3 regions of the Pseudomonas sp. NPDC078700 genome follow, and region 1 is predicted to be linked to each of the others. Evidence: predicted binding sites of a transcription regulator. Region 1 holds the regulator's gene; each other region holds the start of a gene.
The links. Region 1 encodes sigma-54, which starts transcription at its own class of promoters, with help from an activator protein. Its sites were predicted from a motif close to ANTGGCATNNANNTTGCTNT; they were not measured.

Region 1 (5,072 bases):
TACCTCCGTCGGACGCCCTGCGTATTACGAACAGAAGCCTGCAGTCGACAAAGAGATCGTCAAAGCCTACGGCCTGACCATTCAGTACTTTTCCGCCAACGAGCGCATTGTGCTGATTGACCAAGCCAAAGTCATCCAAGAGGGTAATACCTTCGAGGGCGAAAAAATTGTCTACGATACGCAGCGCCAAATCGTCAATGCTGGCCGCGCAAATGGCACCAAGGTGACCACGCCGCGCCCGCGTATCGATATGGTGATTCAGCCGAAGAACAAACCCACCCAAGGGCAGTAATTAATGGCTACATTGAAAGCCCAACACCTGGCTAAAAGCTACAAAAGCCGCCAGGTTGTCCGTGACGTTAGCCTAAGCATAGACAGCGGCCAAATCGTCGGCCTGCTTGGCCCTAACGGTGCAGGTAAAACCACCTGCTTCTACATGATTGTGGGCTTAGTCCAGGCTGACCAGGGTCGGATCCTGATTGATGACCTCGATGTCAGCCACCAGCCAATGCATGGCCGTGCCCGTGCAGGCATTGGCTACCTGCCGCAAGAAGCTTCCATTTTTCGCAAGCTCAGCGTGGCCGATAACATCATGGCAATTCTTGAGACGCGTAAAGAGCTGGACCGTGCAGGCCGCGAGGCTGAATTGGAGAGCCTGCTTGAGGAATTCCATATTCACCACATTCGTGACAACCTGGGCATGAGCCTTTCTGGCGGCGAGCGGCGTCGCGTTGAAATCGCGCGCGCCTTGGCCACTGCACCAAAATTTATCTTACTTGATGAACCATTTGCCGGTGTCGACCCGATTTCGGTCGGCGACATTAAGCAAATCATTCACCACTTAAAAGCCAAAGGTATCGGCGTATTGATTACCGACCACAATGTGCGCGAAACACTGGATATTTGCGAAACAGCCTATATCGTCAGTGACGGCCAGCTCATTGCAGAAGGTGATTCAGAAGCCATTCTGGCTAACCAGACAGTTAAAGAAGTCTACTTGGGTCATGAATTCCGCCTTTAAATGGGGTTTTTCTCGCCCAATTAGCGTCAACAGCTAGGCAAAGCACTGCGATTCAGGCATATAATTTGCTTCCTTGAGGCGCCTTATCAGGTGCCCTGTAGTGGATTGCGCAGAGACGCCGGTAAATAAGGTCTGCAATGAAACCATCGCTAGTCCTGAAGATGGGCCAGCAGCTGACGATGACTCCTCAGCTGCAACAAGCCATTCGCTTACTCCAACTGTCGACCTTGGATCTTCAACAAGAAATCCAGGAGGCACTGGAGTCAAACCCAATGCTTGAACGCCAAGAAGATGGCGAAGACTTCGATAATTCGGACCCTATGGCCGACGGCGCAGAAACTGCGCCTGTCGAGCAGCCGGTTCAACAAGACACCTACGAAGAAAGCAGCAACCACCAAGATGCTCCACAAACTGTGGACAACCTGGACGACGGCGAGTGGAATGAACGCATTCCCAATGAGCTGCCTATCGATACTGCCTGGGAAGACGTCTACCAAACCAGTGCCAGCAGCTTGCCGAGCAGCAGCAATGACGACGACGAGTGGGATTTCACCACCCGCACCTCTACCGGTGAGAGCCTGCAGAGCCATATGCTCTGGCAGCTCAACCTGTCGCCAATGTCCGACAAAGATCGCTTGATTGCAGTCACCCTGATCGACTGCATCAACCCCCAAGGCTACCTCGAAGAAACCCTCGAAGAGATTCTCGAAGCCTTTGATCCAGAATTGGATATCGAGCTTGACGAGATTGAGGCCGTCCTGCACCGCATCCAGCAGTTTGAGCCGTCAGGCATTGCTGCCCGCGACTTGCGCGAATGCCTGACCTTACAGCTACGCCAACTGTCCGCCAAGACGCCTTGGCTGGCAGAAGCACAGCGCCTGGCTAATGATTACCTGGATCTGCTTGGCAATCGGGATTACAGCCAACTGATGCGCCGCATGAAGCTCAAGGAAGACGAGCTGCGTCAGGTTATCGAACTGATCCAGAGCCTTAACCCACGCCCAGGCTCGCAGATTGAATCAAGCGAGCCTGAATACGTGGTGCCCGACGTCATCGTGCGCAAGCACAACGAGCGCTGGCTGGTTGAGCTCAACCAAGAGGCTATGCCTCGGCTGCGGGTCAATGCCCAATATGCAGGTTTTGTGCGCCGTGCTGACTCCAGCGCTGACAACACCTTTATGCGCAATCAGTTGCAAGAAGCCCGCTGGTTTATCAAAAGCCTGCAGAGCCGTAACGAAACCTTGATGAAAGTCGCGACCCAGATTGTCGAGCATCAGCGCGGCTTTCTTGATTACGGTGACGAAGCGATGAAGCCGCTGGTACTACACGATATCGCCGAGGCAGTTGGCATGCACGAGTCGACCATCTCGCGCGTTACCACACAAAAATTCATGCATACCCCGCGCGGCATTTACGAGTTGAAATACTTCTTCTCAAGCCATGTCAGCACTTCCGAAGGCGGAGAATGCTCGTCTACAGCGATCCGCGCGATCATCAAAAAACTGGTTGCAGCGGAAAATGCAAAAAAGCCGTTGAGTGACAGCAAGATCGCTGGTTTACTGGAGGAACAAGGCATTCAGGTAGCTCGCCGCACAGTTGCTAAATACCGTGAATCCCTCGGTATCGCGCCTTCAAGTGAACGCAAGCGATTGATGTAACAGCTGATGAACAGGAAAATCGTCTCACCCAGTATCGAACTGGCCCACGCCTCGCTAAAAGCAGCCATACTGCTCTTATCCAGAGTGTGAAATTGCCAGACTCGCTGACTGAGAGCTTTTCGCGCCACAGTGTTCCGGCGGCAAGCAAAACAGCTTGTCTCTTACACACGGCAACAAGGAGAATGCGGTATGCAAGTCAACATCAGTGGACACCAGCTAGATGTGACCGACGCCCTGCGTGACTACATCGACGAAAAATTCAGTCGACTAGAACGCCACTTCGACAAGATTACGAATGTGCAAGTCATTATGGAGGTCGAGAAGCTCAAACAGAAAATCGAAGCCACCTTACACATTGCGGGCGGCGAAATAGTCGCCAATGCCGAACACGATGATATGTATGCAGCAATCGATTTACTGACTGACAAACTCGACAGACAACTTATCAAGCACAAGGAAAAGCAGCTCGACCGTCAACAGGGTGCAATGGCCCGTTGATATCGCCCAACTCCTATGATCCGACTTGAAAATATCCTGACCCCCGGCCGTTCCTTGGTGAACGTGCCGGGCGGCAGCAAAAAACGTGTTCTCGAACAGATTGCCAACTTGGTTGCGCGCGAACTGCCCGACCTCGATGGACAAGACATTTTCGAAAGCCTGATTGCCCGCGAGAAACTCGGGTCCACCGGTTTTGGTAATGGCATCGCCATTCCACACTGCCGCCTGCCCGCTTGCAATGCGCCAATCAGTGCATTGCTCAGGCTTGACTCCGCTGTAGATTTCGACGCGATCGATGGCGCACCGGTAGATTTGCTATTCGTCCTGCTGGTTCCTGAAGCCGCCACGGATGAACACCTGGAACTGCTTCGTCAAATCGCGAGCATGCTTGATCGCAGCGATGTACGTGAACGATTGCGCCAGGCCCAAAGCAATGACGCCCTGTATCAAGTTGTTGTCGATATCCAGAACAACAGCTAAATGGCAGAGAACTCCCATGCGCTTGATTATTGTCAGCGGTCGCTCAGGATCAGGTAAAAGTACGGCCCTTGCTGTTCTCGAGGACAACGGCTTTTACTGCATTGATAACCTGCCAGCCAGCTTGCTGCCGCAACTCGCTGAGCGAGCGCTTCAGCAGCAAGATTCAGTTCGCCCCAATGTCGCGGTGTCAATTGACGCTCGTAACCTGCCAAGCGATCTGAATATGTTCCCAGAGCTGCTTGAACAAGTGCGTGCACGCAATGTTCAGTGCGATCTACTGTACCTGGATGCAAACGAAGAAACCTTGCTCAAGCGTTTCTCGGAAACCCGCAGGCGTCATCCACTGACTAACGACAATCGTTCGTTAGCAGAAGCCATTACCGATGAAGCGCTGCTGCTTGAGCCAATCATCGATCTGGCCGACCTAAAGATCGACACCACCCACCTGAATCTCTACCAGCTGCGCGATACCCTCGCTCTGCGCCTGTTGAACAAGCCAGATCCGGGCACAGCATTTCTGGTTGAGTCCTTTGGCTTTAAGCGTGGCATGCCAGTTGATGCCGACGTGGTATTTGATGTGCGCTGCCTGCCGAACCCCTACTGGCGGCCTGAGTTGCGCGACTTTTCAGGCCTCGAAAAGCCGGTTTCAGACTACCTGGACAGTCAGCCGGATGTTCAAGAGATGTATCAGGACATCCATGACTATCTGAGTAAGTGGTTGCCACGTTTTGCGGCCAGCAATCGCGCCTATGTCACTATCGCAATTGGCTGCACAGGCGGGCATCATCGCTCGGTGTATATTGCCAATCGTTTGGGCAAAGCACTCAAAACGCAGCTCAAAAACGTCCAGACTCGCCACCGCGACCTCAGTTAAGGAATCGCCGCGATGCCCGCCTGCGAAGTAATCATCATTAACAAGCTCGGTTTGCATGCACGGGCTGCCGCTAAATTTGTCGGTGTAGCCAGCCAATACCCGTGCTCCATTAAAGTAGGCCGCACATCAGAAAGTCTGGTCGATGGCAAAAGCATCATGTCGGTCATGATGCTCGCCGCCGGCAAAGGCACCTCAATTCACCTGTTCACCGATGGCGATCAAGATGAGCAGGCGCTCGAAGCAATCCTGGAGTTGATCAACAACTTCTTCGACGAAGGCGAGTAAGACACCGAGGCGGGTGGACAACCTGAATTGTCCACCGACATCCCTCTTAACTGCCTGCAACAGTCATGCGTTCGATCAATACAGAACCGGTGCGGATGCTGCTACGCAGCTCAAGATCATTACCTACCGCAACAATTTGCTTGAACATGTCACGCATATTGCCAGCAATGGTCACCTCTTGGACCGGGAACTGGATTTCGCCATTTTCAACCCAATAGCCGCCCGCCCCCCGCGAGTAATCGCCAGTGACCATATT
Region 2 (5,072 bases), on a different contig from region 1:
GAGCTTTTCAACAATATGCGGCGGTGTCGGGCCGTCTGGGTTGCCCATGCTAAAGTCGATGATGTCCTCGCCACGGCGGCGAGCAGCCATCTTCAGTTCAGCCGTGATATTGAAAACATAAGGGGGGAGACGATCGATGCGCGCAAAGCGGCGCTTAGCTTGTTCAGCCATGTAAACCTCAAGGTACGTAAGCGCCCGGAACCGTCCGAGCGACGCTGGCCACTGCGGTGGCCTGGTCCGAAGATAAACCCGCCAGCTAGCCCTTGTCGAGTAGCTTCTTGCCCGTTTGCTGGATTTAACTCGTTATCTCTTGTTTGAGCTTAATCAACAACTCGGCAAGCAGGTCTATGTCGGCATCAGTGGTACGCCAAGAGGAAATGCTCAGTCGAAAGGCAGGCCGATCTTGCCAGACCGTCGGTCCAAACCAGACCTGCCCGGAGGCTTGGGCAGCAAGGCGGATTGCAAGGGTCTGTTGATCATCGTCTGCCCGCACTAGCACCTGATTTAGCACCACTCGATTTAGCACCTGGTAGCCAGCAGTTCGCAGGCGTTCGGCCAGGGTGCTGGCTTGACGAATGTGCTGGTCAATCATCTGGCGTAAACCCTCGCGGCCAAGTGAGGCCAAGGCCGCCCAAATGGGAATGCCGCGAGCCCGACGCGAGAATTCCAGATTGAGGTTTTTCTGCGCATCTTTAGACGCACAAGCGTAAGCCGCATCGCTGTTCATTGCCTGAGCCAGCGCATCAGCATCACGGCAAATCGCCATTGCACCATCGTAAGGTGTGTTCAGCCACTTGTGGCCGTCGGTGGTCCAACTGTCAGCCTGCTCGACGCCTTCAGTGAGCTGTTCGGAGGATGAGGCGCGAGCCCAGAGACCAAATGCACCGTCCACATGAACCCAGGCACCCGCACCTTTAGCCACAGGAATGATTGCGCTGAAGGGGTCAAACTCACCGGTATTAACTTCCCCAGCCTGTAGGCACAGAATGCATAGGTCATCGAGTGGCGGCAGTTGCAAGGGGTCAATTCTTCCGTACGCGTCCGTTGCTGCAATGATTAATCGCTTAGTGCCGAAACCCAGAATGCGCAGGGCTTTCTTCACGGTAATGTGCACGCTCGCAGACACCACAACGCGTACCTCGGGTGCTCCCATTAGCCCGTCGCCGTCAAAGTCCCAGCCTTTGCGCGCCAGCAGTGCACGGCGTGCAGCAGATATGCAGGCCAGCGTGCAGGCAGTCGCACTGGTACCAAAACCCACAGCGCTGCTGGTTGGCAGCCTCAGCGCTTCAAGTACCCAGCGCCCGGCAATACGTTCGATCACATCAGCTGCCGGCGAGTTATCAAAGGATGAGGCGCATTGATCCCACGCCAAGACCAAGCGCTCGGCTGCGGCGGCAGCGGGCAGGGTCGCGCCGATGACAAAACCAAAGTAGCGCGAACCGTTTGAGTTGACCGTGGCAGGAGAGGCTATTTCATCTAAGTGACGTAACACCTGCTGAGCCGCAAGTGCGTGCTCATTGAGCGGCTGGTCAAGCGCGCTCAGCGCTGCAATCGCCTGCTTGGTGGGGAATGCCGGGCGAGTGTGCTGGCTGTCGAAATAATCCAGCGCACGCTGATCGGCTTCGCCAAGCAGCTGGCGTTCATCACTGTAGGTTGTCATTTTAGGTTCACCGTTAGCCGCTGGGCTGAATGCTTTTATCTTAGCTATTGAGCCTCTGTTGGCGCAGGTACAACCGCCGGTTGAGACAGCTGTACAGTCGCCAACAGATTGAAGCTTCGGGCGGAACAGTTATCTTTAAAGCGGTACAGTTGGCCCTTGCGATGCCTAAATTTAGAGGTGCCCGAGGCTGCTAATTGCCCAGCAGGTCGTGCATGGCAATAATCTGCTCGGCAACTTGTGCCAGCTTTTGTTGGCGGCTCATGGCTTGTCGGCGCATCAAGGTGTAGGCCGCTTCTTCATCGCAGCTTTTCATTTTCATCAACAAACCTTTGGCCAGCTCAATTCGCTTGCGTTCAGCCAGTTGCGCGTCGCGTGCGTGCAGTTGGGCTCGCAGTGCTTGATCACTCTCAAAGCGCGCCATGGCAACATCCAGTATGGGCTGCAAGCGCTGCGCATGGATGCCTTCGACTATGTAGGCACTCACGCCGGATTGAATCGCTTGGCGCATGACGCTTGGGTTGTGTTCGTCAGTGAACATCACAATCGGGCGCGGCTGGTCGCGGCTAACCAGCACCACTTGTTCCATTACATCGCGGCTGGGTGACTCACTGTCGATCAGAATGACATCGGGGCGAACAGCCTCTACCCGGGCAGGAAGGTCAATGGTCAAACCGGACTCATCGATAACTTCAAAGCCAGCCTCAGTGAGCGCAGCCTTGAGGCGACCAACTTTTTTTGGCGTGTCGTTAATTAGAAGTATGCGCAGCATGTTTTGGCCTCCTGCCTGTTATTGGGCGGTCACAGGGCTGTCGCTCAATGCGTGAAGTGCAAAACTTCGTGCATAGTCGGCTGGGTTGCTGCCATCCCAACACTTGCCATCTAACAAGGTGCTACTGCGCATGGCTGCTGGCACCGGGATGTTCAGTGCATTGGCAGCCTGGCTGTAAATATCGAGTTGCTGAATACGCTGCGCGACAGCCAGATAATCCGGGTCTTCGCGCAACAGCCCCCAGCGACGGAACTGGGTCATAAACCACATGCCATCAGACAAGTAAGGCATATTGACGGTACCGTCCGCATGAAAGCGCAGTGGGTGAGGGTCGCTCCAGGCATTGCCAAGCCCGTCCTGATAGTGGCCAAGAAAGCGTGGTTCTATTGATGACAGTGGTGCATCCACGTAGTCGGCACTGCTAATCAGTTTGGCGGTGCTGCGCTTGTTTTCCGGGTTTTCGTCGATAAAGCGGCTAGCTTCAAGGACTGCCATCGTCAGTGCACGGGCGGTGTTTGGGTAGAGCTCGATGAACTCGCGGGTCACGCCCAGCACTTTCTCGGGATGGTCAGGCCAAATCATTTGGGTTGTCGCGACGGTGAAGCCTTGCCCCTGATCAACAGCCAAAGCCCCCCATGGGCCGCCTGCGCAGAAACCATCGATACGCGCTGCATTGAGGTGCGCAACCATCTGTGCGGGCGGGACTACTACAGTGCTTACATCGTTAACGGGATGAATCCCTTGGCTGGCGAGCCAATAAGACAGCCACATGGCGTGTGTGCCCGTGGGGAACGTTTGCGCGAATGTGAGTTTTGCACTGCTTTGATGCACCTGCGCTTTCAGTGCCTCGCCATTGGTCACGCCGCTGCGTTTGAGTTGCTCGGACAGGTTGATTGCTTGGCCGTTGTGGTTGAGCCCCATAAGAATGGCCATTTCAGTCGCTGGACCACCAATCCCCAGGTGCGTGCCATAAATCTGGCCGTATAACGAGTGGGCTGCATCGAGTTCACGGCTGAGTAATTTGTCACGCAGGGTCGCCCAGGATGACTGACGTTGCAGATTGAGGGTCAAACCATAAGGTTGGGCAAAGCCTTGGGTGGCCGCCACAATCACTGAGGCGGCGTCAGTCAGCGCCATGAAACCAAGATTGAGCACGCTTTTTTCGGGAGCGTCAGAGCCGTTAACCCAATCCAGTGCATCGGTGCGGCCAGTTGTTAGATCACCCATTGAGCATTCCCTTTGCAACACAAAAAAGCGCCGTTCCAGAGCCTGCGTAAGGCAGTTCCGAGACGACGCCGTTGTCGATAAGCATGCTCCGATACTGGAACTGCTTGTTATGTCTGTACTTGCTATGTTTTAAGCAATTCATGTGCCAGCGGCATTAAATCCATCGCTAAATTCAAGGCAAGAAAAAGCCCCGCACTAGGCGAGGCTCATCTTGATGCGGGTAACGCTTAGGCTTGAACGACCGGGATGTTGGCGTTCGCAGCCGCTTCACGGAACTCAGCAATCTGGTCGAAGCTCAGGTAGCGGTAAACGTCGGCAGCCATGCTGTCGATGTCTTTCGCGTAGCCCATGTACTCTTCAACCGTCGGCAGTTTGCCGGTGATTGCAGCGACCGCAGCCAGTTCGGCAGAGGCCAGGTACACGTTGGCACCATCGCCCAAACGGTTCGGGAAGTTACGCGTCGAAGTCGATACCACGGTGGAGTTGGCTTCAACACGTGCCTGGTTGCCCATGCACAGCGAGCAGCCTGGCATTTCCATGCGTGCGCCAGCTTTGCCGAAGATGCCGTAGTAGCCTTCTTCAGTCAGTTGGTGAGCGTCCATTTTGGTCGGCGGCGACAGCCACAGACGCGTAGGGATACCACCTTTGACTTTATCCAGCAGCTTACCAGCAGCGCGGAAGTGACCAATGTTGGTCATGCACGAGCCGATAAACACTTCGTCAATTTTCTCGCCCTGAACACTCGACAGCAGACGTGCATCGTCTGGGTCGTTTGGTGCGCAGAGAACCGGCTCTTTTAGTTCTGACAGGTCGATTTCGATGATTTCGGCGTATTCCGCGTCAGCATCAGCGCTCATCAGTTCTTGGTTGGCCAACCAAGCTTCCATCGCTTGAGCACGGCGTTCCATGGTGCGCGCATCGCCGTAGCCTTCGCTGATCATCCAGCGCAGCAGGGTGATGTTCGACTGCAGGTACTCGGCAATTGCCTTTTCCGGCATCTTGATGGTGCAACCAGCAGCAGAACGCTCTGCAGAGGCGTCAGACAGTTCGAACGCTTGTTCTACGGTCAGCTCGTCGAGACCTTCGATCTCAAGGATGCGGCCAGAGAAGGCGTTGATCTTGCCTTTCTTCTCAACAGTCAGCAGGCCTTTCTGGATGGCGTAGTAAGGGATCGCATGGACCAGGTCACGCAGGGTGATACCAGGCTGCATTTTGCCCTTGAAACGAACCAGAATGGATTCCGGCATGTCCAGCGGCATTACGCCAGTGGCGGCTGCGAAAGCAACCAAGCCAGAACCCGCTGGGAAGGAGATACCCATTGGGAAGCGGGTGTGCGAATCGCCACCAGTGCCGACGGTGTCAGGCAGCAGCATGCGGTTCAACCAGCTGTGGATGATGCCGTCACCAGGACGCAGC
Region 3 (5,072 bases), on a different contig from region 1:
ACGGGGTAAATGAAACCTGTCATCACCACGGCGAAGGCCAGGAAAGCCCACAGCTTCATGCGCTCAGCTACTGCACCGGAAACAATCGACATACAGGTAGCAGCGAACACCACCTGGAAGAAGAAGTCCGAACGCAGCGAGTAATAAGGGGCGTCATCTCCACCAGCCAGAACGGCCTCAGGAGTGTGCTCGCTACCAATCAGGAAGCCGAAGCTCGGCAGAATGCCGCCTTCAGGGCTGGAGTACATGATGTGGTAACCGATGACCAGATACATAACGCTCGCAATTGCATACAGCGCGATGTTCTTAGTCAAAATTTCAGTGGTGTTCTTGGCGCGTACCAGACCGGATTCGAGCATGGCAAAACCCGCTGCCATCCACATTACCAATGCGCCACATATCAAGAAGTAGAAGGTATCAAACCCGTACGTCAATGCTGTCAATGCTGTGTTGTCCATATGTCACCTCGTGCCGTGCGCTTTATCAATAGCGCTATTCGGTTAAGGCGCCCGGGTGTTGGATCCGGGCGCACTCTGTGTGCTTACAGGTTGTAGCCACGCTCGTTATGCAGGGCGAGATCGAGACCGACAGTCTCTTCCTCTTCACTGACCCGCAGACCCATCACCACGTCGATCACTTTGAGAATCACAAAGGTCACAACTGCGGTGTAGATCACGGTGAAGATCACGCCTTCAAACTGGATCCAGAGTTGCGCTGCGATGTTTTCAACTTCACCGAAACCGCCCAGTGCAGGTGCTGCAAAGACACCCGTGAGCAATGCACCAACGATGCCGCCGATACCATGTACGCCGAAAGCGTCCAGTGAATCGTCGTAACCGAGTTTGCGTTTCAAGCTAGTTGCGCAGAAGAAGCAAATTACGCCTGCGGCCAGACCGATGATTAGCCCGCCCATTGGGCCTGCAGTTCCCGCAGCTGGAGTAATTGCCACCAGACCAGCAACCACACCGGAGGCAATCCCCAGTGCACTTGGCTTGCCGTGTGTCAGCCACTCAGCAAACATCCAGCCCAGTGCCGCAGCAGCCGTGGCAATTTGGGTGACCAACATGGCCATGCCCGCCGTGCCGTTCGCCGCCACTGCTGAACCCGCGTTAAAACCAAACCAGCCGACCCAAAGCATTGCCGCGCCAATCAAGGTGTAACCCAAGTTGTGCGGAGCCATTGCTGCGGTTGGATAACCCTTACGCTTGCCCAGTACCAAGCACGCCACCAGACCGGCCACACCGGCGTTGATGTGCACGACAGTACCGCCTGCGAAATCAAGTACACCCCAATCCCACAACAAGCCGCCCACGCCACCCCAGACCATGTGCGCCATTGGTGCATAGACCAAGGTGAACCAGGCAGTGATGAAGACCAGCATTGAGGAGAACTTCATGCGCTCAGCGAAGGCGCCGACAATGAGTGCAGGAGTGATGATCGCAAAGGTCATCTGAAACGTGATGAACACGCTTTCAGGAACCGCTGCTACCAGGCTGTCAGTCCCCAAACCGCTGAGGAATGCTCTAGACAAGCCGCCCACAAAGGAGTTGAAGTTAACAACACCTTCTTCCATACCAGTGGTGTCAAACGCCATGCTGTAGCCATAAATAACCCACAGCAGACTGACCAAACAGGTAACCGCAAAGCACTGCATCATTACGGACAGTACGTTCTTGGAACGCACCATGCCGCCATAGAAAAGTGCCAGGCCTGGAATAGTCATAAACAGCACGAATGCGGTGGCAACAATCATCCACGCGGTATCGCCGCTGTTCAGTACAACCTCGTCAGCCATAGCAACGCTAGGCAAAACAAGGGACAAAAGGGCTCCTAGCCCTGCGATCTTTCGCAGAGTCATGGTTTAACTCCTGGGGCGGGGTTTGGTTTTGGGTGGCTTAAATCGCGTCGGTATCGGTTTCGCCGGTACGGATACGAATCGCCTGTTCCAGGTTGACTACGAAAATTTTGCCATCACCAATCTTGCCGGTGTTAGCAGCTTTAGTGATGGCCTCGATGACACGATCCAGTTGATCGTCAGCGATGGCCACGTCGATTTTCACTTTTGGCAAAAAGTCGACTACGTATTCAGCACCACGGTACAGCTCGGTGTGGCCCTTCTGACGACCGAAGCCTTTGACTTCAGTAACAGTGATGCCCTGCACGCCGATCTCCGACAGTGACTCACGGACATCGTCCAACTTGAACGGCTTGATGATGGCAGTAACTAGCTTCATGTAACTCTCTCCCGTGTAAGGTGGACTTGCCCCAGGAATTGCAAACCCAGGTCAAGTCTAAGCGCAGTGTCTGGCTTTTGTAATGCATTGGCTGCTCTAACTTAGCAATTCCAATACCCACCCACCGCTCCTGACGGAACACTCCTGTGCCCCGTCTAACGGCATCAGTGCCTGTCTCACTTTGACCTAAGCAGAAACCTTGCCAAACATCGTAAAGCCGCTTTATTTCATGCACTTAGGCGCTAGAGCCAAGGTATCAAGCGCGTTTGCCAGGATTTAATGCACAACAACGGTGCATCGCCATCGTGCGCAGCGCGCAATTATCGTGCAGACCTCACAGCCAGTACGCTCGACGCTGCGTGTTACACTTTGGGCCTATCGCTATTGGAAGCTTGTTATGTTGCCACCAAAAATTCTGCTCGACGCCCTCACCGCCGGTGCTTCACGCCTGTTCAACGGTGATACACCGCTGCCCCGCGCTGAATTTGAGGCGCAGTTCAAAGCACTGATGCAAAGCGGATTCAGCAAGTTGGATCTGGTGAGCCGCGAAGAATTCGATAGCCAGATGGTTGTTTTAGCGCGCACACGTGCACGTTTGGAGGCACTCGAAGCCAAAGTCCTTGAACTTGAAGCTCATAACCAGCCAGCACCCGCCACAGAGCCCGGCCAGTAACAGGCCCGCAGTCTAGGACCGCGGTCACAAAGGTGACCGCAACCCAGTACCCACATATCAACCAACCCACTTAAGGGCATCCGATCGACGGCTAAAACAGCACGTCGACAGCCTGCGCTCGCCTAACGAGCCGCCAGCCCAACCACCTAGCTGATGCCAGCACAAAGCTCTACGCCCTAAGAATCTAAACAATTCTTGCAGGTGTCTTTGAGCACGATTCCCAGGGATAAAATCCTAGCAGCAACATCAGGCCTTCCAAGCAGACGGATTCCTGCGGCCCCGATGCGCCTCGAAGATATACGACAAAGGACGTCGATCATGAAGTGGATCAAGCAAAGCCCATCCTCCATTCCAGCCTTTCCCCTGCGAGCAGGATGGCAACTACAAAGCCTCTCATTCACTGCACTCTTAGTGCTTACCATTAGCGGTGCCAACAAGGCACAAGCAGCTTGCGTTACCCGCAATGGCGTGGGCGCTATTGAAGGTTCAGTTTGTACCAGCGCAGACAGCAACTTTGCCTCAAACACAATCAATGTACCGATTCGCAGCAACGCCAACAGTTCACTAACGCTGACAGCGCCCAACGTCACTGCCGAAGTATTACCGAGCACACCCAACGGCAACCGCGAAGTGGTATATGCCCGCAATGCCGCGTTGAGTATTGAGGGTAACCTGACCAGCATATTGAATGGCGCGCGCGGCACCGAAACCGGTCAACTCCTGCGCGCGGTGAGTACAGGCACAGGCGCTGGCTCAATTATTGTTGGCGGTAATACGCGCCTGGTCACGACACAAACAAATGCCATAGGCCTGGACGCCAATCGCGGCAGCATTTTGCTTAAAGGCAACCTAGATGCTGTCTCCCGCGGCCCAGCAGGCACCAGCAATAACCCAGCGGTTAAGCTTGAGCGGGGTTTACGGGCAAGCAATGGAGCAACCATCGAAGTCCAAGGCACTACCATGCTCGAGACAATCAGCCGTGCAATCGAAGCTAATGGCACCGCCGGTTCAAACATTGAGTTGAATAACCTCATCAGCAACTCAGCGGGCTTTGGCATTGTTGCCACCGGTCAGGATAACGCTGTGATTATCACCGGCCAGCAAGTTGCTATCAGCGTTAGCGGGGACAACAACGAAGGTATTTTCGTCGGCAATGGCGCCGATGTGATTATCGACCCGGCAGGTGGCAATACCCGCAACGGCGCAAACTCAACCATTGTGTTCAACAACCCCGAGGCATCCTTGACCACCCTTGGCGACAGGTCTGATGCATTGCGAGTACAGAACAGCAGAGGGGATGCACGCATCACTATTGCTGGCGGCACAATCAGTACTGGCACGGCCAACAGCGGTTTTGATTCAGAAGGCGCATTCGCTTTGGTTCGCGGCGGCCAGGGTGTTGCTCAAATTGACGTGAGTGGCGGCAGCATCACCACGTTTGCAGAAGAGGCTGAAGGCATCGCAGTTCAGGCCAGTAACTTTCGCCCTAGCCGCATAGATAACAACAGCATCATCAATTTCAGCGGCGGTAGCGTCACCACCCTCGGCAACAGTGCCGTCGGCTTACTCGCTCAGAGCGATGAACTGAGTAAAGGCAACGTCACTATTAATCAGTCCGGCGGCTCTATTAGCACCAGCGGCACCGGGGACTTTCAGCAGCTAAGCCACGGTATTCTGGCAGAGGCGACAGGATCGGGTAATAGTCTGATCAATCAGTCAGGCGGCACTGTGACGACAACAGGCAATAGCAGTCACGGCCTCTATGGTTACTCAATTAGTGGTGATGTCCAGGTAAATCAAGGTCCTATGGCAAGCGCTCGGGCAGACGGTGAGGATGCTTCGGCACTGGTTGCCCAAGCCGTCTCAGCCGAACAACGCTACAGCATTAATGTCGCCGGCCAGTTGCGTGGCGGTAGCGGCCAAGGGGCCGGTATTCGAACCAGTACTGAAGCCAATGGCACGGTTGACCTCGCGGCAACCGCCACTGTAAGTGCGGCCTCAGGCGTTGCAATTATCGATGGCAATGGCGACAGCCAGATCACCAGTGCCGGCAACATAATCGGCGATATCCAGACCAACGGCGGGAATGACCGTTTGCAATTGTTATCTGGCAGCACCACCCGCGGCGAGGTTCTGCTGGGCATGGGTGCCGACCGGGCAATAAT

Region 2: ACIGCM_RS22020 (CmpA/NrtA family ABC transporter substrate-binding protein) is a predicted target of sigma-54. The motif match lies at 3,787-3,806, and genes of this name have one in related genera.
Region 3: glnK (P-II family nitrogen regulator) is a predicted target of sigma-54. The motif match lies at 2,422-2,441, and genes of this name have one in related genera.

The regions. Positions count from the first base shown of each region.
Region 1 is NZ_JBITUI010000005.1:275,463-280,534, reverse strand. It holds gene lptA (lipopolysaccharide transport periplasmic protein LptA) at 1-292, shown strand, start outside; gene lptB (LPS export ABC transporter ATP-binding protein) at 296-1,021, shown strand; gene ACIGCM_RS18730 (RNA polymerase factor sigma-54) at 1,159-2,679, shown strand; gene hpf (ribosome hibernation-promoting factor, HPF/YfiA family) at 2,869-3,177, shown strand; gene ptsN (PTS IIA-like nitrogen regulatory protein PtsN) at 3,193-3,657, shown strand; gene rapZ (RNase adapter RapZ) at 3,674-4,531, shown strand; gene ACIGCM_RS18710 (HPr family phosphocarrier protein) at 4,544-4,816, shown strand; gene pmbA (metalloprotease PmbA) at 4,863-5,072, opposite strand, start outside.
Region 2 is NZ_JBITUI010000008.1:144,574-149,645, forward strand. It holds gene alaC (alanine transaminase) at 1-171, opposite strand, end outside; gene ACIGCM_RS22010 (pyridoxal phosphate-dependent decarboxylase family protein) at 296-1,660, opposite strand; gene ACIGCM_RS22015 (ANTAR domain-containing response regulator) at 1,851-2,429, opposite strand; gene ACIGCM_RS22020 (CmpA/NrtA family ABC transporter substrate-binding protein) at 2,448-3,656, opposite strand; gene acnB (bifunctional aconitate hydratase 2/2-methylisocitrate dehydratase) at 3,884-5,072, opposite strand, start outside.
Region 3 is NZ_JBITUI010000004.1:336,203-341,274, forward strand. It holds gene ACIGCM_RS15685 (ammonium transporter) at 1-458, opposite strand, end outside; gene ACIGCM_RS15690 (ammonium transporter) at 542-1,858, opposite strand; gene glnK (P-II family nitrogen regulator) at 1,896-2,234, opposite strand; gene ACIGCM_RS15700 (accessory factor UbiK family protein) at 2,632-2,907, shown strand; gene ACIGCM_RS15705 (autotransporter outer membrane beta-barrel domain-containing protein) at 3,226-5,072, shown strand, end outside.